Regions from separate parts of the Streptomyces sp. NPDC018029 genome, predicted to be linked through region 2. Evidence: predicted binding sites of a transcription regulator. Region 2 holds the regulator's gene; the other holds the start of a gene.
What was found. The regulator HspR, encoded in region 2, represses chaperone genes until heat shock. The targets are predictions, from matches to a motif close to TTGAGNNNNNNNNNCTCAA.
Positions count from the first base shown of each region.

Region 1 (10,495 bases), on a different contig from region 2:
GCCTCCACGTCCCGACGGCCGCTGATCGCGCCCTGGTGGAAGCCGCCGAGGCGGCGGCGGAGTGCTTCGGCGTCCACGGAGCCGGTGCGCGGCTTGGGCGCGGTGGCCGCGGGCGCGGTGATCTTCGGGGTGCGCTTGGGCAGTCCCTTGTCGGTGACGCGCTCCCACTTGGGGGGCGCGGGCGCCGCCGAGGGCTCCGGCGCCGGGCCGGGCTCCGAGTCGGGGTCCGGCTCCAGGAGCTGCGGCGGCACGAGCTCCATCGTGGTCTCGGCCGACGGCGAAGGCTCGAAGTCGGACTCGGACTCGGAGTCGGACTCGGGCTCGGGCTCCGGCTCCGACTCCGGCTCGGAAGAAGGCGAAGGCGAAGGGAGCGCCGTCTCCAGGGTCCGCTCGGCCGCCGCGATCAGCGGATCCTCGCCGGGTGCGCTGGTCAGACGCCCGGGAAGGACATTGGAGTTGGCCTCGGCCTCGGAGCCGGGCAGATGCGTCAGGGGCTCGCCGGTGCGCGGCGGCGCGACCACCGCGGCGGGCGCGGCCGGCGCGGGCGCGTCCGCGAGGATGCCCTCGGGCAGCACCACGACCGCCGCGACACCGCCCTGCTTCTGCTCCCGCAGCCGCACCCGCGCCCCGTGCCGGGCGGCGAGCCGCGCGACGACGTAGAGGCCGAGCCCGAGCCCGTCCCCGCTCTCCTGGTCGTGCACGGCGTCGGGGTCGAAGTCCGCGAGGCGGGCGTTGAGCTCCCGCATGCGGTCCTGCGGGACGCCGATGCCCTCGTCCTGGACGGAGAGCATGACCTCGCCGTTCTCCAGGAGCCAGCCGGAGACCTCGACGGAGGCGTCCGGCGGCGAGAACGAGGTCGCGTTCTCCAGGAGCTCGGCGGTGAGGTGGCTGATGTCGTCGGCGGCGAACCCCGCCACGTGCGCGTGCGGCGGCAGCGTGGCGATGCGGACGCGTTCGTACCGCTCGATCTCGGAGACCGCCGCGCGCACGACGTCGACGAGCGGGACCGCGCCGGGGTGCTGGTGGCCGTGCTCGGCGCCGGCGAGGACCAGGAGGTTCTCGCTGTGCCTGCGCATGACCGTGGCGAGGTGGTCGAGCTTGAAGAGGGTGGCGAGCCGGTCGGGGTCCTGCTCGCGGTCCTCCAGGTTCTCGATGACGGCGAGCTGGCGCTCGACCAGGCCGAGGGTGCGGAGGGCCAGGTTGACGAAGGTGCCGTGGATGGACTGGCGCACCTGCTCCAGGTGCGCGGAGGCCTCGGCGAGCTCCTCGCGCAGCGCCGCGCGCTCGTCGGCCATGGACTGCCGCTGCCCGATGAGGTGCTTGCGGTCCGATTCGAGGGTGGCGAGGCGCTCGGTGAGGGCGGCCGCGTGGGCATGCAGCGCGTTGACGGAGCGGACGACCTGGGCGAACTCGTCGTCGCGGCCGGTGAAGCGGATCGGGTCCTGCGGCGCGGGCTCGGTGGCGAGGCGGGCCGAGCCGAGGCGCAGGACGGCGAGCGGGCGGGTCAGCGAGCGGGCCGTGCCCATGGCGAAGCCGACCGCGAGGAGCAGGCAGACGCCGACGAGCGCGATGCGGATCTCCAGGGCCGTGACGTCGTCGTCGCGCAGCTGGGCGAGGTGCTTGGTGCGCTCGACGCCGAGCGCGGACTCGGCGCCGCGCATGGTCTCGATGCGGGCGGAGAGCGCGGCGTCGACCTTCTTGCGGTCGGAGCGCCGCTCGTCGGCGGAGAGCGTCGGCCGGTCGGTGAGGCGCTCGAGGTACTTCTCCGCGGCACTGACCTCGGCGCCGGTGACGGTCGAGTCGTACGTGGCGCGGGCCGGGTCGCCCGCCGCGTCGCGGAAGTCGGCGAGCGCGGCCAGCTCGCGGACGCGGGCCTGCTGGGCGGCGCCGCTGAGCTCGTCGCGGCGCTTCGCGTCGGCCGGGGTCTCGTCGGTGCCGGTGGCGGGCAGGCCGGTGACCGGGTCGACGGCGGGGGTGCCGGTGGGGCTCGGCAGGGAAAGGGCGGCGAGCAGCAGGCCGCGGGTGGCGGCGGCCTGCTCGACGGCGTGGTCGAGGTCGGCGAGGGCGAGGGCGCCCTTGTTCGCCTCGGGGGGCAGTTGTTCGGCGAGGTCGCGGGTGAGGCCGTGGAGTTCGGCGATGACCTTGGTGTACGCCTCGTGGGCTTCGAGAGCGGTGCTCTTGCCGGTGAGCGCCGCTCTGCGCACGGCGGCGATGTCGGCGAGGTCGGCGCGGAGCCCGGCGGGCGCGTCGGCGCCGCGGAGCTCGTCGACCTGCCGGTCCACGCGGGCGCTGCGGCTCTCGGAGAGGCCCTTGCCCTGCGGGCGCCCGGCGGCGATGAAGGACGTGACCTCGTCCCGCTCGTCGGCGAGGGAGTGGCCGAGGGAGACCGCCTGCTGGGTCTGTTCGGCGAGCGTCACCAGGCTCTGGGTGTCGTTCAGCCGGTCGGACGCCGCGATGACGGCGGGCGCGCCCGCTCCCGCGACGGCGGCGGCCACGACGGCGACGGCGACGATCAGCCGATTGCGCACGCGGGCGGTGGGCGCCTTGTTGACACCGGCCGCCGGGGGCACCGGGGCAGGGGGCATCGCGGCGGAGGCATCGGGACCGGCCGTCTTGCCGGCAGGGGCGGCTGCCTTACCGGCAGGTGCGGCGGCCTTACCGCCAGAGGCTGCGGCCGCGCCCGAGGTGGCAGCCGTCTTCACGCCCGCTCCCGCGTCCGGGGAGGAAGCCGCTCCAGGAGGTGGAGCCGTGCCCGCGGAGACGTCCGTGGCCGTACCCTCCGGCGCACGCTCGGTCGGAGTGGTCGCGCCCGGCGTGGCCCCGTCAGGGGCCGTCTGCTTGCCTTTGCGCCGAGGCCGCATCTTCTGCACCGGTGCTCGCATTCTCGTTTTCGTCTGCCCTTGGGCCCGGGTGACGACCTGTCAACACGAGCGCTCCCCCCGGTACGGCTCCTGACCCTTCCAGTGCCGGTGAGTGGCGGTCGCGCATCGCCTGGCCGGCCACCCGAAGGAGTGAACATCGGCGGGGAGTTGGCGGGCAAGTCCCGGCGGGGCCGGTGCGGGGCCCCTCCGGCGTGCCGGTTGGACGTCTCCCACCGGCTTTGGCAGGATGCGCCGCCACACCCGTGCCGGAGTTGATCATTCCGGTCGAATTCCGGCGCGTGACCCGCCCGTACAAGCAGGCCCGGCGCCCCTTTGCGGCTCCTGGCGGGCCTTGTGAAGGGCTCGTGCAGACTGGCCGGATGCGTATCGAACTCGCCACCGAGCCCGGCGACCCCGCACGCCCCAACGAGGACCACGCGGCGGTCGCGCTTCCCGCGTCCGGACAGGGTGGATCGCTCGTCCTCCTGGACGGCGTGACGCCGCCCGAGGGCTCGGTGGGCTGTCCGCATTCCGTCCCCTGGTTCACTTCACGCCTCGGTGGCGCACTGGGCGAACTGTCCGTTTCACGCCCGGATATGACGCTCTCTGAGATTCTCGCGGCCGGCATCTCGCGTACCGCCGAGTCACATGGTTCAACCTGTGACCTTTCTCACCCACGCACCCCTCAGGCAACCGTCGTGCTCGTACGCTGGGACGCGGAACGCGTCGAGCACCTGGTCCTGTCCGACTCGGCGCTCCTCATGGCGGGCCCCGGCGGCGAGGTGACCGCCGTGCTCGACCGCCGCCTGGCCGAGCTGCCACCCGCCGTCCGGGCCCTGCGCGACGAGGTGCGCGCCCTGCCCCGGGGTTCGGCCGAGCGGGACGCGGCGGCCCGTGCCTACGGAGCCGCGGTGGAGGCGCTGCGCAACGCGGAGGACGGCTTCTTCACCGCCGCCGCCGACCCCTCGGCCGCCCAGCGCGCCGTGGCGGGCGAGACCCCGCGGGCGGAGGTCACGGCGGTGGCGGCGCTCACCGACGGGGCCGGGCGGTGGGTCGAGACGTTCCGCGAGGGCGGCTGGGCCGAGTGCTTCGCGCTGCTGCGCAAGGAGGGCCCGCAGCAGCTGATCGACCGGGTGCGGGAGTTGGAGCGCGCGGACCCGGACCGCCTCGCCTTCCCGCGCGGGAAGCGGCACGACGACGCGGCGGTCGTCTACGCGGAGCTGTGACGCAGGCTCTGGGGGGCCGAGGTCACGAGCCGGCTCTGCGGGCCGAGGTCACGAGCCGGCTCTGCGGGCCGAGGCCACGAGCCGGCTCTGCGGGCCGAGGCCACGACCGGCGCTGTGGCCCGGGGTCACGCGCCGGGCGTCCGCGTACGGCTCACGAGTCCGCGCTCGCGTTCAGCCGGCCCAGCAGCCGGGCGAGTTCGGCGACCTCCGCCCGGTCCCAGCTCGCGAGCCTGCGCACGTAACTGGCGCGGCGGGCGGCGCGCACCGTGCGGAAGCGGGTGCGGCCGTCGGGCGTGAGCCGGATGAGCCAGGCGCGCCCGTCGGCCGGGTCCGGCTCGCGGGAGACCAGGCCGAGCTCCTCAAGTGCCCGCAGCTGGCGGCTCATCGTGGCCTTGCCGACGCCGATGAAGGCGGCGAGGTCGGTGGCCCGCTGCGGCCCCGAGTCGTCCAGGCGGACGAGGAGTCCGTACGCGGCGGGTTCCAGGTCGGGGTGGACCTGGCGCGCCATCTCGCCCGACGAGGCCCGCGCGCGGCGCAGCAGGACCGACAACTCCCGTTCGAGGGAGAGGAACTCCCGGTCCTCGCCCTCGGCCTCGCGCGCCCCCTGTTCGACGGCACCCCGCGCGCCGCGCCCCACACCCTCTTCTGCAGCACCCATGTCCGCTTTCCCGATTCTGAAAGTCGTCGCCGGAAGGCCCTCGTCCCGCGGCCGTGGCGGCAGCGGCCTGACCAGTATTTCGCAAGGTGGAGACGGTCCCGCCCGGCAGGCACCGCCACAGGAGTGGACCAACGGCAGCTCCTCGCCCCTCTTCCCCGGCGGCGGTCTACGTGCGTAGCTTTTCAAGTGACATGTTCACACCATTCGACATGTCGCAAGGTCCCCCCAGCGCACCACCGAGGCCTTCGGAGGCATACCCATGCCCGTGCACAGACCCGGACCGGCCCACCGCCCGCGCTTGTCGCCGGCGGGGCTTCTCCTCGCAGCACTCTCCGCCCTCGCCCTCCTCCTGACGCTCCCCACGGCGGCCCAGGCGGACGACATCCCGCCGCGCGGCTCCGCCCGCCTCGGCCAGGGCGTCATCGAGCACGATGGCCAGGGCGGCCTGCCCAGCGGCGGCGGCGCCACGCAGACCGAGGGCGTCGACGTCAGCAGCCACCAGGGCAACGTCGCCTGGTCCACGCTGTGGAACAGCGGCGTGAAGTGGGCCTACGTGAAGGCCACCGAGGGGACGTACTACAAGAACCCCTACTTCGCCCAGCAGTACAACGGTTCGTACAACGTGGGCATGATCCGCGGCGCGTACCACTTCGCGACGCCCGACACCACGAGCGGCGCCGCCCAGGCCAACTACTTCGTGGACAACGGCGGCGGCTGGTCGCGCGACGGCAAGACACTGCCGGGCGCCCTGGACATCGAGTGGAACCCGTACGGGGCGGCCTGCTTCGGCAAGACCCAGTCGGGGATGGTCAGCTGGATCCGGGACTTCCTGAACACCTACAAGGCCCGCACCGGGCGCGACGCCGTCATCTACACCGCCACCAGCTGGTGGAAGCAGTGCACCGGCAACTACAGCGGCTTCGGTGCCAGCAACCCGCTGTGGATCGCCCGCTACGACACCAGCCCGGGTGAACTCCCGGCCGGCTGGGGCTTCCACACCATGTGGCAGTACACCTCGTCGGGACCGACGGTCGGCGACCACAACAAGTTCAACGGCGCCCTCGACCGGGTGCAGGCGCTCGCCAACGGCTGAGCACACGTGGACGGATGAGCACACGTGAACGGTGGCCGCCCCGATGCCGGGCCGGCCACCGTTCACCCGCAGCGCGCCCTATGCGGCGGCCGGGACCTTCACCTCGGCCTCGGTGAGGGCCAGTTCGAGCACCTGGCGCACGTCCGTGACCGCGTGCACGTCCAGCTTCTCCAGGACCTCGGCCGGCACGTCGTCGAGGTCCGCCTCGTTCCGCTTCGGGATGATCACCGTGGTGATCCCGGCGCGGTGCGCGGCGAGCAGCTTCTGCTTGACGCCGCCGATCGGCAGGACCCGGCCGGTCAGCGAGACCTCACCGGTCATCGCCACGTCCGTGCGGACGAGCCGCCCGCTGAGCAGCGAGGCGAGGGCGGTGGTCAGCGTGATGCCCGCGCTCGGCCCGTCCTTGGGGACCGCGCCGGCCGGGAAGTGGACGTGCACGCCCCGTTCCTTCAGGTCACCGACGGGCAGCTCCAGTTCCGCGCCGTGCGCGCGCAGGAAGCTCAGCGCGATCTGCGCCGACTCCTTCATGACGTCGCCCAGCTGGCCGGTGAGCGTGAGCCCCGTGGCGCCGGTCTCCGGGTCGGCGAGCGACGCCTCCACGAACAGCACGTCGCCGCCGGCCCCGGTGACCGCGAGCCCGGTCGCCACGCCCGGCACCGCCGTGCGCCGCTCGGCCGGGTCCTGGGCGGACTCGGGCACGTGCCGCGGCCGGCCGAGCAGGCCGCGCAGGTCCTCGTCGGTGACGGTGAACGGCAGCTCCCTGTCGCCCAGTTCGTGCTGGGCCGCGACCTTGCGGAGCAGCCGCGCCACCGACCGCTCCAGGTTGCGCACGCCCGCCTCGCGCGTGTACTCACCGGCGAGCTTGCGCAGCGCGCTCTCGTCGAGGGTGACCTCGTCCTCCGCCAGGCCGGCCCGCTCCAGCTGGCGCGGCAGCAGGTGGTCGCGGGCGATGACGACCTTCTCGTCCTCGGTGTAGCCGTCGAGGCGGACGAGCTCCATGCGGTCGAGCAGCGCCTCGGGGATGGCTTCGAGGACGTTCGCCGTGGCGAGGAAGACGACGTCGCTGAGGTCGAGCTCAACCTCCAGGTAGTGGTCGCGGAAGGTGTGGTTCTGCGCCGGGTCGAGGACTTCGAGGAGGGCGGCGGCCGGGTCGCCCCGGAAGTCCGAGCCGACCTTGTCGATCTCGTCGAGGAGCACCACCGGGTTCATCGACCCGGCCTCCTTGATGGCCCGCACGATGCGTCCGGGCAGCGCCCCCACGTACGTACGGCGGTGGCCGCGGATCTCCGCCTCGTCCCGCACGCCGCCGAGCGCGACCCGCACGAACTTGCGGCCCATGGCGTGCGCGACGGACTCGCCGAGCGAGGTCTTGCCGACGCCGGGCGGGCCGACGAGGGCGAGGACGGCGCCGCCGCGGCGCCCGCCGACGACTCCGAGGCCGCGGTCGGCACGGCGCTTGCGCACCGCGAGGTACTCGGTGATGCGCTCCTTCACGTCCTCCAGGCCCGCGTGCTCGGCGTCGAGGACGCGCTGGGCGCCCTTGATGTCGTACTCGTCCTCGGTGCGTTCGTTCCACGGCAGTTCGAGGACGGTGTCCAGCCAGGTGCGGATCCACGAGCCCTCGGGCGACTGGTCGCTCGCGCGCTCCAGCTTCTCGACCTCCTTGAGGGCGGCCTCGCGGACCTTCTCGGGGAGGTCGGCGGCCTCGACGCGGGCGCGGTAGTCGTCCGACTCCTCGGCCGCGTCCTTGCTGTCGCCGTTGAGCTCGCGCAGCTCCTTGCGGACGGCGTCGAGCTGGCGCCGCAGCAGGAACTCGCGCTGCTGCTTGTCCACGCCTTCCTGTACGTCCTTGGCGATGGACTCGGCGACGTCCTGCTCGGCGAGGTGCTCGCGCAGCTGCTCGGTGGCGAGCCTGAGGCGCGCGACGGCGTCCTCGGTCTCCAGGAGCTCGACCTTCTGCTGGGTGGTCAGGAACGGCGAGTAGCCGGAGTTGTCGGCGAGCGCGGAGACGTCGTCGATCTGGGTGACGCGGTCGACGACCTGCCAGGCGCCGCGCTTCTTCAGCCAGCTGGTGGCGAGCGCCTTGTACTCCTTGACGAGCTCGGTGACGGCGCCCGGCAGGGGGTCGGGCACGGTGTCGTCGAGCTGCACTCCCTCGACCCAGAGGGCGGCGCCGGGACCGGTCGTGCCCGCGCCGATGCGGACGCGGCTCCGGCCGCGGATGAGGGCGCCGGGGTCGCCGTCGGAGAGCCGCCCGACCTGCTCGACGGTGCCGAGGACACCGGTCGCGGCGTACGTCCCGTCGATGCGCGGAACAAGCAGCACCTTCGGCTTGCTGTCGCCACTGGAGCGGGCCGCGGCCTGGGCGGCCTCCACCGCGGCGCGCACATCGGCGTCGGACAGGTCGAACGGAACCACCATGCCGGGCAGGACCACCTCGTCGTCGAGCGGCAGCACAGGCAGAGTGAGCGGTGTGTACGAGGTGGACTCAGTAGCCATGATCTCCCCTTCGGCATTCAAGTTGAGCTGTATCGACTCAATGGTTATGAGCGCCGAGTTGTTCCCCGGGGCGTGTTCGCTCTGAGCGATCACGAAAAACGCGGCTCCGCCCATGGCTCGTTTCCGGTCGCCCGTCCCCCGCGTACCGTTCCCTCCCGGCCGTCCCCCTGGGACCGTGGACACTCCGACTCCCACGGAGGGGATCCAAGGTGGACACACCCGAGAACGGTGACGGCGGCATGCGGGACGTAACCTGGCAGCTCGCGGACCACGCACTGGGGCATCTCTTCTCGGCGGCGCTGCGCACGGCGGCGCTCTGCCGGGTGGCCGACCATCTGGCGGCGGGGCCGCGCACCGCCGAGCAACTGGCCGAGCCGACCGGCACCCACGCCGGGCACCTCCGCCGCGTCCTTCGCTATCTCGCCACACGCGGTGTCTTCCGCGAGGACGGGGCGGGCGCGTTCCACCTGACCCCGCTCGCGAACGCGCTCCGCACCGACGTGCCCGACTCGCTGCACCCGGCGGTCGTGATGCTGACCGACCAGGCGTTCTGGCGGACCTCCGCGGGTCTTGAGGAGACGGTCCGCCAGGCCGGCCCGTCCTTCGAACGGGTCTTCGGCAAGCCGTTCTTCGCGTATCTGGCCGAGGACGCCGAGCTGCGGGAGCTCTTCGACAGCGGCATGGCGTCACTGTCGGGTCCGGTCGACGCGGTGATCGCCGGGACGTACCCCTTCCCGGAGAAGGGCACCGTGGTGGACGTCGGCGGCGGCCGCGGCGGACTGCTGCGCGCGGTCCTGCGCGGGCGGCCCGGCCTGACGGGTGTCCTCTACGACCAGGTGCCCGCGGTGAGCACGCACCTCCTGGGCGGCGACGAGGAGCTGCGCGGCAGGTGGCGGGCCGAGTCCGGGGACTTCTTCGCCGAGGTGCCGCAGGGCGGCGACATCTACGTCCTCAAGCACGTCCTGCACGACTGGCCGGACGCGGACTGCGAGCGGATCCTGCGCAACTGCCGCGCGGCGATGGCACCGGACGCGCGCCTCCTGATCGTCGACTGCGTCCTGCCGTCCGGCAACGAACCGCACATCGGCAAGACCCTGGACGTGGCGATGGCAGCGATCGTGGACGGCCAGGAGCGCACGGAGGACGAGTTCGCCGCACTGCTCGTCCGGGCGGGACTGCGCCTGACGCGCATTCTGCCGACGGACGCGTTCCCGTCGATCGTGGAAGCGGTGGCGGCCGCCTGACACGACGACGACACGAAGCCCCACCCAGGGGCGCGGGGCACCGACCGGGCGACGGCGCGAAGTCCCACCCAGGGGCGCGGGGAACTGCGCGCTCAGCCACCTCCAAGCGGCAGCCGACGACGAGACAGGCAGCGGCCAACGGCATCCGAAGCCCGGGGCGCCGACCGGGCGACGGCACGAAGCCCCACCCAGGGGCGCGGGGAACTGCGCGCTCAGCCACCCCCGAGCCGCAGCCGACGGCGGCACAGGCAGCGGCCGAGGGCATTCGGGGCGCGGGGCGCCGGCCGGGCGCGGGCGGCGCCGGGGCGCCCGCGCGCGAGCAACCCCCTGGCTCCGGCGACGAAGATCAACAAGTGCAGAATGACCGCATGTCGACGACCAACACCCCCGAGGCGCCCCGCCCCGCCCCGCAGCCCGCCACCCTCGACGACGCCGCGACGGTCGGCCCCACCCTGGCCCGCGCCTTCGACGACGACCCGATGATGCGCTGGTTCTTCCCGGACGCCGCCACCCGCGAGGCGGGCCTCGGCCGCTACTTCGCCACGCTCCTCACCCGGCAGTACGGCCGCCACGGCGTCTGCGAGCGGACGGCCGCGGCGGCCGCCTTCTGGGTGCCGCCGGGCGCGCAGGACAAGGCCGTGCCCGACGCGGAGACCGTCGAGCAGCTCGCGGAGATACTGGGCGACCGCGCCCCGCTGTTCCGCGAGGCCACCGCGGCCGCCGCCGGACACGGCCCCGAGGAGCCGCACTGGTACCTGGCGGTACTCGGCGCCGACCCCGCCGCCCAGGGCCAGGGCCACGGAGCCGCCCTCCTGCGCTCAGGTCTCGCCCGCGCCGACGAGGCCGGCCTGCCCGTGTACCTGGAGTCCTCCAAGCCGGAGAACCTCCCCTTCTACGAGCACTTCGGCTTCACG
Region 1 is NZ_JBIRFV010000003.1:746,377-756,871, reverse strand. Features, by position in the region: gene ACH4D5_RS12070 (nitrate- and nitrite sensing domain-containing protein) at 1-2,702, opposite strand, end outside; gene ACH4D5_RS12065 (hypothetical protein) at 3,242-4,087, shown strand; gene ACH4D5_RS12060 (MarR family winged helix-turn-helix transcriptional regulator) at 4,239-4,745, opposite strand; gene ACH4D5_RS12055 (lysozyme) at 5,005-5,838, shown strand; gene lon (endopeptidase La) at 5,917-8,337, opposite strand; gene ACH4D5_RS12045 (methyltransferase) at 8,577-9,581, shown strand; gene ACH4D5_RS12040 (GNAT family N-acetyltransferase) at 9,950-10,495, shown strand, end outside; gene ACH4D5_RS12035 (rhomboid-like protein) at 10,491-10,495, opposite strand, start outside.
Region 1: a site for HspR is predicted at 8,360-8,378, ahead of lon (endopeptidase La). Genes of this name have one in related genera too.

Region 2 (10,495 bases):
GCGACAGCGCCTCGTCGACCCGCTCCGTGTTGATGCGCTTGCCGATACGCTCCTCCATCCACATGCGCGCACCACCGGCGCCGCAGCAGAAGCCGCGCTCCTTGTGGCGGTGCATCTCCTGCTGACGCAGGCCCGGGACGGACGACATGATCTCGCGCGGGGGCGTGTAGACCTTGTTGTGGCGACCCAGGTAGCACGGGTCGTGGTACGTGATCAGACCCTCGACCGGCGTCACCGGGATCAGCTTGCCCTCGTCGATGAGGTGCTGGAGCAGCTGCGTGTGGTGGATGACCTCGTAGTCACCGCCGAGCTGCGGATACTCGTTGGCGATGGTGTTGAAGCAGTGCGGGCAGGTCGAGACGATCTTCTTGGCCGTCTTCGGCTTGCGCGACTCCTCGGTCACCTTGCCGTCGTCGTCGAACTCCTCGCCGAACGCCGCGTTCAGCGTCATGACGTTCTCCTGGCCGAGCTGCTGGAACAGCGGCTCGTTGCCCAGGCGCCGCGCCGAGTCACCGGTGCACTTCTCGTCGCCGCCCATGATGGCGAACTTGACGCCCGCGATGTGGAGCAGCTCCGCGAAGGCCTTCGTGGTCTTCTTCGCGCGGTCCTCCAGGGCGCCGGCACAGCCGACCCAGTAGAGGTACTCGACCTCGGTGAGGTCCTCGACGTCCTTGCCGACGACCGGCACCTCGAAGTCGACTTCCTTCGTCCACTCCAGGCGCTGCTTCTTGGCGAGGCCCCAGGGGTTGCCCTTCTTCTCCAGGTTCTTGAGCATCGTGCCCGCCTCGGACGGGAACGCGGACTCGATCATCACCTGGTAGCGGCGCATGTCGACGATGTGGTCGATGTGCTCGATGTCGACCGGGCACTGCTCGACGCAGGCGCCGCAGGTGGTGCAGGACCACAGGACGTCCGGGTCGATGACGCCGTTCTCTTCGTGGGTGCCGATGAGGGGGCGCTCGGCCTCCGCGAGGGCGGCGGCGGGCACGTCCTTCAGCTGCTCCTCGGTCGCCTTCTCCTCGCCCTCCATCGTCTTGCCGCCGCCCGCGAGCAGGTACGGGGCCTTGGCGTGCGCGTGGTCGCGCAGCGACATGATGAGGAGCTTGGGGGAGAGCGGCTTGCCGGTGTTCCAGGCGGGGCACTGCGACTGGCAGCGGCCGCACTCGGTGCAGGTGGAGAAGTCGAGGATGCCCTTCCAGCTGAACTGCTCGACCTGGGAGACACCGAAGACGGCGTCCTCGGCCGGGTCCTCCCAGTCGATCGGCTTGCCGCCGGACGTCATGGGCTGCAGCTCGCCGAGCGTCGTACCGCCGTTGGCCTCGCGCTTGAACCAGATGTTCGGGAAGGCGAGGAAGCGGTGCCAGGCCACACCCATGTTGGTGTTCAGGGAGACGACGATCATCCAGATGAAGGACGTCGCGATCTTCAGCCCGGCGAAGAAGTACGTGAGGTTCTGGAGGGTGGAGAGATCCATGCCCTCGAACCAGCTGACCACCGGGTACGAGATGAAGAACGACGCCTCGTAGCTGTCGACGTGGTGCTGGGCGCCTTCGAGGGCGTGCAGCGTGAAGATGCAGACGCCGACGATGAGGATGACGGACTCGACGAAGTACGCCTGGCCGGTCTTCGAGCCCGCGAAGCGGGACTTGCGGCCCGGCTTGCCGGGCTTGTTCAGCTGCCGGATGACGATCAGCGTGAGGATGCCGAGCACGGTCATCGTGCCGATGAACTCGACGAAGACGTTGTACGGCGCCCAGTCACCGATGATCGGCAGGATCCAGTCGGCCTGGAAGAGCTGGCCGAAGGCGTTGACGATCGTCAGCAGCAGCGAGAAGAAGCCCACCGCCACGAACCAGTGCGCGAAGCCGACGATGCCCCACCTGTTCATGCGCGTGTGGCCGAGGAACTCCTTGACCACGGTGAGGGTGCGCTGGACCGGGTTGTCGGTCCTGAGGCCGGCGGGCACGGGCTGACCGAGTCGTACGAACTTGTAGATCTGCACGATGGCACGGCCGAACAGCGCGACGCCGACCGCGATTAGGACCAGCGACACGATGATCGCGGCGAGTTGCATTGGGGGCTCCTCGGGCCTGCGAGGCGAACTATTACTAAGCGGTAACTTATGCAGTCCGTCTGAGACTACCCACTTACTCCGCCGCACTGTAGCCAGCAACCCGGTGATCTGCGTCGCTCAGGCAACCCTTTGCATGTCAGGTGCCGGGTGCTCCGTGTTTTCAGGGGCGCGGGGAACTGCGCGCCCAGCCACACACAACCCGCAGCCGAAAACCGAACCCCCGGAAGGCCCGCACCTGCGCGTAAGCACAGGATAAGAGTTGAGTGCCCCAGACTCACATCTGTTGACGCCAGCGCAGCGCTGATGCATGCTTGAGCCAGATCCACTCAAGAAGTACATCTGGAGGAACCGAAATGGCACGTGCGGTCGGCATCGACCTGGGCACGACTAACTCCGTCGTCAGCGTTCTCGAAGGCGGCGAGCCCACCGTCATCACCAACGCCGAGGGCGCCAGGACCACGCCGTCCGTCGTCGCCTTCGCGAAGAACGGCGAGGTGCTCGTCGGCGAGGTCGCCAAGCGCCAGGCGGTCACGAACGTCGACAGGACCATCCGGTCGGTCAAGCGCCACATGGGCACCGACTGGAAGGTGGACATCGACGACAAGGGGTTCAACCCCCAGCAGATCTCGGCGTTCATCCTGCAGAAGCTGAAGCGCGACGCCGAGTCGTACCTGGGTGAGAAGGTCGCCGACGCGGTCATCACCGTCCCGGCGTACTTCAACGACTCCGAGCGCCAGGCCACCAAGGAGGCCGGCGAGATCGCGGGCCTGAACGTCCTGCGCATCGTCAACGAGCCCACCGCCGCCGCCCTTGCCTACGGCCTCGACAAGGACGACCAGACCATTCTGGTCTTCGACCTCGGTGGCGGCACCTTCGACGTCTCGCTCCTCGAGATCGGCGACGGCGTCGTCGAGGTGAAGGCCACGAACGGCGACAACCACCTCGGTGGTGACGACTGGGACCAGCGCGTCGTCGACTACCTGGTCAAGCAGTTCAACAACGGCCACGGCGTGGACCTCTCCAAGGACAAGATGGCGCTCCAGCGCCTGCGCGAGGCGGCCGAGAAGGCCAAGATCGAGCTGTCCTCCTCTACGGAGACCACGATCAACCTGCCCTACATCACGGCCTCCGCCGAGGGCCCGCTGCACCTGGACGAGAAGCTCACGCGCGCCCAGTTCCAGCAGCTCACGTCCGACCTCCTGGAGCGCTGCAAGACGCCGTTCCACAACGTCATCAAGGACGCGGGCATCCAGCTGAGCGAGATCGACCACGTCGTTCTCGTCGGTGGCTCCACCCGCATGCCCGCCGTCGCCGAGCTCGTCAAGGAGCTCACCGGCGGCAAGGACGCCAACAAGGGTGTGAACCCGGACGAGGTCGTCGCCATCGGCGCCTCGCTCCAGGCCGGTGTTCTCAAGGGTGAGGTCAAGGACGTCCTGCTCCTCGACGTGACCCCGCTGTCCCTCGGCATCGAGACCAAGGGCGGCATCATGACGAAGCTCATCGAGCGGAACACGACCATCCCGACCAAGCGGTCGGAGATCTTCACGACGGCCGAGGACAACCAGCCGTCCGTGCAGATCCAGGTCTACCAGGGCGAGCGCGAGATCGCGGCGTACAACAAGAAGCTCGGCATGTTCGAGCTCACGGGCCTGCCGCCGGCCCCGCGCGGCGTCCCGCAGATCGAGGTCTCCTTCGACATCGACGCCAACGGCATCATGCACGTGACCGCGAAGGACCTCGGCACGGGCAAGGAGCAGAAGATGACCGTCACCGGTGGCTCCTCGCTGCCGAAGGACGAGGTCAACCGGATGCGCGAAGAGGCCGAGAAGTACGCGGACGAGGACCACGCCCGCCGCGAGGCCGCCGAGTCCCGCAACCAGGGCGAGCAGCTCGTCTACCAGACCGAGAAGTTCCTCAAGGACAACGAGGACAAGGTCCCCGGTGACGTGAAGACCGAGGTCGAGGAAGCCGTCAACGAGCTGAAGGAGAAGCTCAAGGGCGAGGACACGGCCGAGATCCGCACCGCCACCGAGAAGGTCGCCGCCGTCTCGCAGAAGCTGGGCCAGGCCATGTACGCCGACGCCCAGGGCGCGCAGGCCGCGGGCGGTCCCGAGGGCGCTGCCCCGGGTGCCGACCAGGCCAAGGAGGACGACGGAGTCGTCGACGCCGAGATCGTCGACGACGAGAAGCCCGGAGACGCGAAGGGTGGCGCCGCCTGATGACCGAGGAGACCCCGGGCTTCGGCGAGAACGAGAACGCCGAGAAGCCTGACGTCCCCTCCGGCGCCACCCCTGATGACGCGACGCCGAAGGCCGCCGAGCCCTCCACCAAGGAGGGTCCGGCGGCCCCGGCCGGGGACGCAGCAGCGAGCAAGACGTCCGCTCAGGACGTGAGCCTGACCGCCCAGCTGGACCAGGTCCGCACCGCGCTCGACGAGCGCACCGGCGACCTCCAGCGGCTGCAGGCCGAGTACCAGAACTACCGCCGTCGGGTGGAGCGGGACAAGGTGACGGTGAAGGAGATCGCCTCGGCGAACCTCCTCTCCGAGCTCCTCCCCACCCTCGACGACATCGGCCGCGCCCGTGAGCACGGCGAGCTGGTGGGCGGCTTCAAGTCGGTGGCCGAGTCCCTCGAGACCGTCGTCGCCAAGATGGGCCTTCAGCAGTTCGGCAAGGAGGGCGAGCCCTTCGACCCGACGATCCACGAAGCCCTGATGCACAGCTACGCACCGGACGTCACCGAGACGACCTGCGTCGCGATCCTGCAGCCGGGGTACCGGATCGGCGAGCGCACCATCCGCCCCGCGCGGGTGGCCGTCGCCGAGCCGCAGCCCGGCGCGCAGACGGTCAAGGGCGAGGAGCCCGACGGCTCCGCGAGCGCGGAGAAGGCGGACGAGAAGGAGACCGGTGGCCCGGACGAGGGCTGACGGCAACGACATGAGTGAGGAGGGACGTCGGGGATGAGCACCAAGGACTTCATCGAGAAGGACTACTACAAGGTCCTCGGCGTCCCCAAGGACGCCACCGAAGCCGAGATCAAGAAGGCGTACCGGAAGCTCGCCCGCGAGAACCACCCGGACGCCAACAAGGGCAACACCAAGGCGGAGGAGCGCTTCAAGGAGATCTCCGAGGCGAACGACGTCCTCGGGGACCCCAAGAAGCGCAAGGAGTACGACGAAGCGCGTGCTCTCTTCGGCAACGGTGGATTCCGGCAGGGCCCCGGAGCCGGCGGCGGCTCGTTCAACTTCGACCTGGGCGACCTCTTCGGAGGCGGCGGCCCGGGTGGCGGTGGAGCGGCCGGCGGCTTCGGCGGCGGTCTCGGTGACGTCTTCGGGGGCCTGTTCAACCGCGGCGGCGCGGGTGCCGGAGCCGGCACGCGTACGCAGCCGAGGCGCGGCCAGGACATCGAGTCCGAGGTCACGCTCAGTTTCACGGAGGCGGTGGACGGCGCGACCGTGCCGCTCCGCATGTCCTCCCAGGCCGCCTGCAAGGCGTGCTCCGGCACCGGCGACAAGAACGGCACACCGCGCGTGTGCCCGACCTGCGTCGGCACGGGCCAGGTCTCGCGGGGCGGTGGCGGAGGGTTCTCCCTCACCGACCCGTGCATGGACTGCAAGGGCCGTGGGCTGATCGCCCAGGACCCCTGCGAGGTCTGCGGCGGCAGCGGCCGTGCCAAGTCGTCGCGCACCATGCAGGTGCGGATCCCGGCCGGTGTCTCGGACGGGCAGCGCATCCGCCTGCGCGGCAAGGGCGCGCCCGGTGAGCGGGGCGGTCCGGCGGGCGATCTGTATGTGGTCGTGCACGTCGACAGCCACCCGGTCTTCGGCCGCAAGGGCGACAACCTCACGGTCACGGTTCCGGTGACGTACCCGGAGGCGACGCTGGGCGGCGAGGTGAAGGTGCCCACCCTGGGTGGGCCGCCCGTCACCCTGAAGCTCCCCGCCGGCACGCCGAACGGTCGTACGATGCGGGCCCGCGGAAAGGGCGCGGTCCGCAAGGACGGCACCCGGGGCGACCTGCTCGTGACGGTGGAGGTGTCGGTCCCGACATCCCTGTCGGACTCGGCGAAGGAAGCCCTGGAGTCCTACCGCAAGGCGACTGCGGGCGACGACCCGCGGGCAGAACTGTTCCAGGCCGCGAAGGGAGCGTGACCCCATGGATAGGGTCGGCCGTCGTCATAATCCGTACCAACTCACCGACGAGACACCCGTGTACGTCATCTCGGTGGCCGCCCAGCTGAGCGGTCTGCACCCGCAGACCCTGCGGCAGTACGACCGCCTGGGTCTGGTCTCCCCGGACCGCACGGCGGGCCGCGGCCGACGCTATTCCGCCCGCGACATCGAGCTGCTCCGCACGGTGCAGCAGCTGTCGCAGGAAGAGGGCATCAACCTCGCGGGCATCAAGCGCATCATCGAGCTGGAGAACCAGGTCGCGGCGCTCCAGTCGCGGGTCGCGGAGCTCTCCGCGGCCGTGGACGGCGCCGCCGCGGCCATGCAGCAGCGCGAAGCGGCGGTGCACGCCTCGTACCGCCGCGACCTCGTCCCCTACCAGGACGTGCAGCAGGCGAGCGCGCTGGTGGTGTGGCGGCCGAAGCGGACGACCGAGCAGTAGACCTCATGGTCTGAGGACGTCTGAGTACCCTGAAGCGGGGCCGGGAGGTGGTGACCTCCCGGCCCCGCTTCGGTGTGTACGGGTGCGGGGAGTTGAGCTGACGATGGCCATGGTGGGCCTGTTCTGGATCGCCGAGGGCGATGTGTACGTGGGGGCGAAGCCGGCCGGGCTCGCTCCCGGGGTGCGGCTGACGCCGGAGGGCGTACTGGCCCTCGGCGACAAGCAGTCCGGCATGTGGCCGTGGGAGGACGTGCGCGCGCTGACCGTCGACGACGTCCCGGTGAAGTCCCTGAAGCGGCAGGTGGGCGCGGTGGTCGACCTGGCGCTCACGGTCGGCCTCGGCGGCAGCGACGAGGCCCCGACGATGACGGTGCGTCTCACGGACGCCGACGGTGAGGAGACGGAGCTGACGGCGTACACGGCGGCGGCGGTCGGCTACTCCCGTACGGAGTACGACCTCTCGCGCGCCCTCCTCGCCCGCCTCACGGAAGGCGCGGGGACCCTCCTCACCACCCTGACGGCGATGTCCGACTGGGGCCGCCGCCATGAGGGCGGGTCGCCGCGGGCGGCACAGCGGGTGGAGCTGTTGCGCGAGTGGGGCAGCCCCCTGGCGTGACGTGAGAGCGCCCCGGTCGGCTACGGGGGAGCAGTCGGCCGGGGCGCTCGGGGGAAGCGGGAGGGGGCCTACCAGCTGCCCCCGCCGCTGCCCCCAGCTTGCAGGGCGGGGCGGGGTGGGCGGTAGCGCCATCTTGTTGCGGTGCAGTGAGCTGAGGAGGGAACAAGAAGGCACAAGGCACCCGCAACCGGACGAGTCATCCCCGGTCGAGGATCCCCGACCGGGCGATCAGGAAGCCGAGCTGGGCGCGGCTGTTGCTGCCGAGGGTGGCCGCCAGCTTGGCGATGTGGACGCGGGCGGTGCGGACGTTCATGCCGAGGCGCTCGGCGATCTCGGCGTCGGTGAGGCCCTCGACGAGGAGGCCGGCGATGGCGTGCTGGCGGGCGGTGATGCCGTTCTCGGACGGCTGGGGAGCCGCTTGCGGCCACATGGGGGTGGCCATGCGCCACAGCCGCCAGAAGGTGGTGGCGAAGTACTCGACGAGGGCGGGGTGGCGGAGTTCGAGGGCGACGCTGCGGTCCTTGCTCGCCGGGATGAACGCGACGGTCCGGTCGAAGACGAAGAGCCGGTCGGTGACCTCGTCGAGGGTGCGTGCCTCGGTGTCGCCGTCGAGCTGTTCGAAGTAGGCGAGCACGGGCAGAGAATGGCGCGTTGTGTGCTGGTAGAGGGTCCGCATCCGGCATCCCCGGGTGAGGATCGCCTGGTCCCGCGGGAAGACTTCGGCCAAGGTCTCGGGGGGCCGCATGCCGCCGGGCTGGACGGCCAGGAACTCCTCGGTGACCTCGTTCATGGCCCGGTCGATGGCCGAGTTGATGCGGTCGAGTCCGTCGAGCACGGTGACGGTGGTGCTGGTGGGGTGCAGCCACTGCAGGTCGTCGAGGCCGTGTTGCAGGAGGCCGAGGCGGACGAGGCACGGGGCCGGTTCGGCGGCGCTGTGGTGGAGCCGGCCTTCCCGCAGGGCGCGGGCGTAGACGGACAGCCCTGCTGCACACATTTCTTCGAGCGGGTGCGGTAAGTGCTTCGTGGCCATGCGAGCCCCCTCCTGCCTGGTTGAAGCGTCGCGATTCTATGCAGGCGGGGAGAGCCGGGGCCGGATGCCGCAGTTGAAGTGTCTGCTTCTGGACGGCTGTTTCCGGGTGTCCGGTTCTGGGCGTGCGGCTTTGCTGACACCGGTGTCACCGGTCGTGGTCAAGAATCCCTGACTGGCCGATGAGGTAGCCGAGTTGGGCGCGGCTGTTGCTGCCGAGGGTGGCGGCGAGTTTGGCGATGTGGACGCGGGCGGTGCGGATGTTCATGCCGAGGCGGGCGGCTATTTCGGCGTCGGTGAGGCCTTCTATGAGGAGGCCGGCGATGGCTTTCTGGCGGGGCGTGACGCCTTTCTCCGACGGCAGCCGTGACGTCTGCGGATACAGGGGGGCCGCGAACCGCCACAGGCGCTCGAAGGTCGTGACGAAGTAGTCGATGAGAGCGGTGTGCCGTATCTCCAACGCGGTGGTGTGGTCCTGGCTCGCCGGGATGAACGCGACGGTCCGGTCGAAGACGAAGAGCCGTTCGGTGCCCTCGTCCAGGGAGCGGGCTTCGACGTCACCGCGTAGCTGCTCGAAGTGGGCGAGTGCGGGCAGCGCATGCCGTGTCGTGTGCTGGTAGAGAGTACGGAGTCGGCCGCCTCGGTTCAGGATGGCTTGTTCGCGCGCTCGAGTACGGGCCGGTGATTCGGGGGGCCGGACGTCGCCGGGCTGAATGGTGAGCACTTCATGGCAGGCATGGGCGATGGCCTCGTCCATTGCCGCGTCGATGCGGGCCGGCCCCTGCAGGACTCTGATGGTCGAGGAGGCTCGTACCGGTGCGGACGGGACGTCGATGTCGAGGAACGCCTCGAATGCGGCGGTGAGTCTTTCCTCTCGGCGGCGGTGGTGGGCGACCCGGTCCTCGATGGTGCGCAGGAGGCGGGACAGGGCAACGGCGGGAGTCGTGGGGTGGAGCCACTGCATGTCGTTGAGGCTGGGGTGGAGGAGGCCGAAGTCGACGAGGCACGGGGCAGGCTCGGCGTCGCGGCTGTGGACCCGGCCTTCGCGCAGGGCCTGGGCGTAGACGGCTGATCCTGACGCGCAGAGATTCTCCACCCCATGCGGCTCGTGCTCCGCGGCCATGCGTTTCACCCTCCCGTTCGGTCGAAGGGGCGGTGATTCTATGGGCTGGGCTCAGCCACACCACGGAGAACACGCGAGGTTCCGCTCCGGTTCAGTTGTTGCGTTGTTCCAGGATCTTCGATTCACCGATCAGGAAGCCGAGTTGGGCCCGGCTTTCGCTTCCCAGAGTGGCGGCGAGTTTGGCGATGTGGACACGTGCCGTGCGGACGTTCATGCCGAGGCGGTCGGCGATCTCGGCGTCGGTGAGGCCCTCGACCAGGAGGCCGGCGACCGCGCGTTGGCGGGTGCTGATGCCCTTCGGGGCCGGCTGTGGGGCCGCCTGCGGGAACAAGGGGATGGCCATGTTCCATTGGCGCTTGAAGGCGGCGATGAGGAAGTCGATCAGGGCCGGGTGGCGGATCTCGAGCGCTACGTTGCGCTCCTTCGTCACTGGGATGTACGCCACGGATCTGTCGAGAATGAAGAGCCGTTCCGTGACTTCTTCGAGGGTCCGGACTTCGATGTCGCCGTCGAGTTGCTCGTAGTAGGCGAGAGCGGAGAAGGAGTAACGCGTGGTGTGCTGGTAAAGGGTCCGCATCCGTGCACCACGGGAGAGCATCCCCTGCGCGTCTGCCAGGGATTTGGCCAACGCCTCGGCCGGCCGGTGGCCGCCGGGCTGGATGACAAGCACCTCCTGGCACGTGCGTGCCATGGCCCGGCCTATCACGGCCTGGATCTCGGTAAGACCTTCCAGTACGGCGATGGCGGGCGGCCCTTCGGTGCGTACTGCCTTAGGGACAATGTCCAGCAGCGGCGCGAAGGCGTCGGCGAGTTGGACCTCGTGTCGGCGTTCCTGGAGCAGTTGTTGCTCGATGGTGTGGAGCAAGCGGGGCAGGGCCACTGACGGAGGTACGGGGAGCAGCCATCCGTCGTGCTCGGTGTCCACGCGCAGTAGCCCGAGGTCGATCAGGCATGGGGCGCCGTCGGTGTCGTGACGAGGGAGGCGGCCTTCGTGGAGGGCGCGGGCATAGAGTTCCGAGCCCGCTTCACATAATTCGCCGTCGTC
Region 2 is NZ_JBIRFV010000004.1:401,123-411,617, forward strand. Features, by position in the region: gene ACH4D5_RS14700 ((Fe-S)-binding protein) at 1-2,074, opposite strand, end outside; gene dnaK (molecular chaperone DnaK) at 2,428-4,293, shown strand; gene grpE (nucleotide exchange factor GrpE) at 4,293-5,000, shown strand; gene dnaJ (molecular chaperone DnaJ) at 5,034-6,224, shown strand; gene ACH4D5_RS14720 (heat shock protein transcriptional repressor HspR) at 6,229-6,684, shown strand; gene ACH4D5_RS14725 (hypothetical protein) at 6,788-7,300, shown strand; gene ACH4D5_RS14730 (LuxR C-terminal-related transcriptional regulator) at 7,497-8,330, opposite strand; gene ACH4D5_RS14735 (LuxR C-terminal-related transcriptional regulator) at 8,476-9,450, opposite strand; gene ACH4D5_RS14740 (LuxR C-terminal-related transcriptional regulator) at 9,542-10,495, opposite strand, start outside.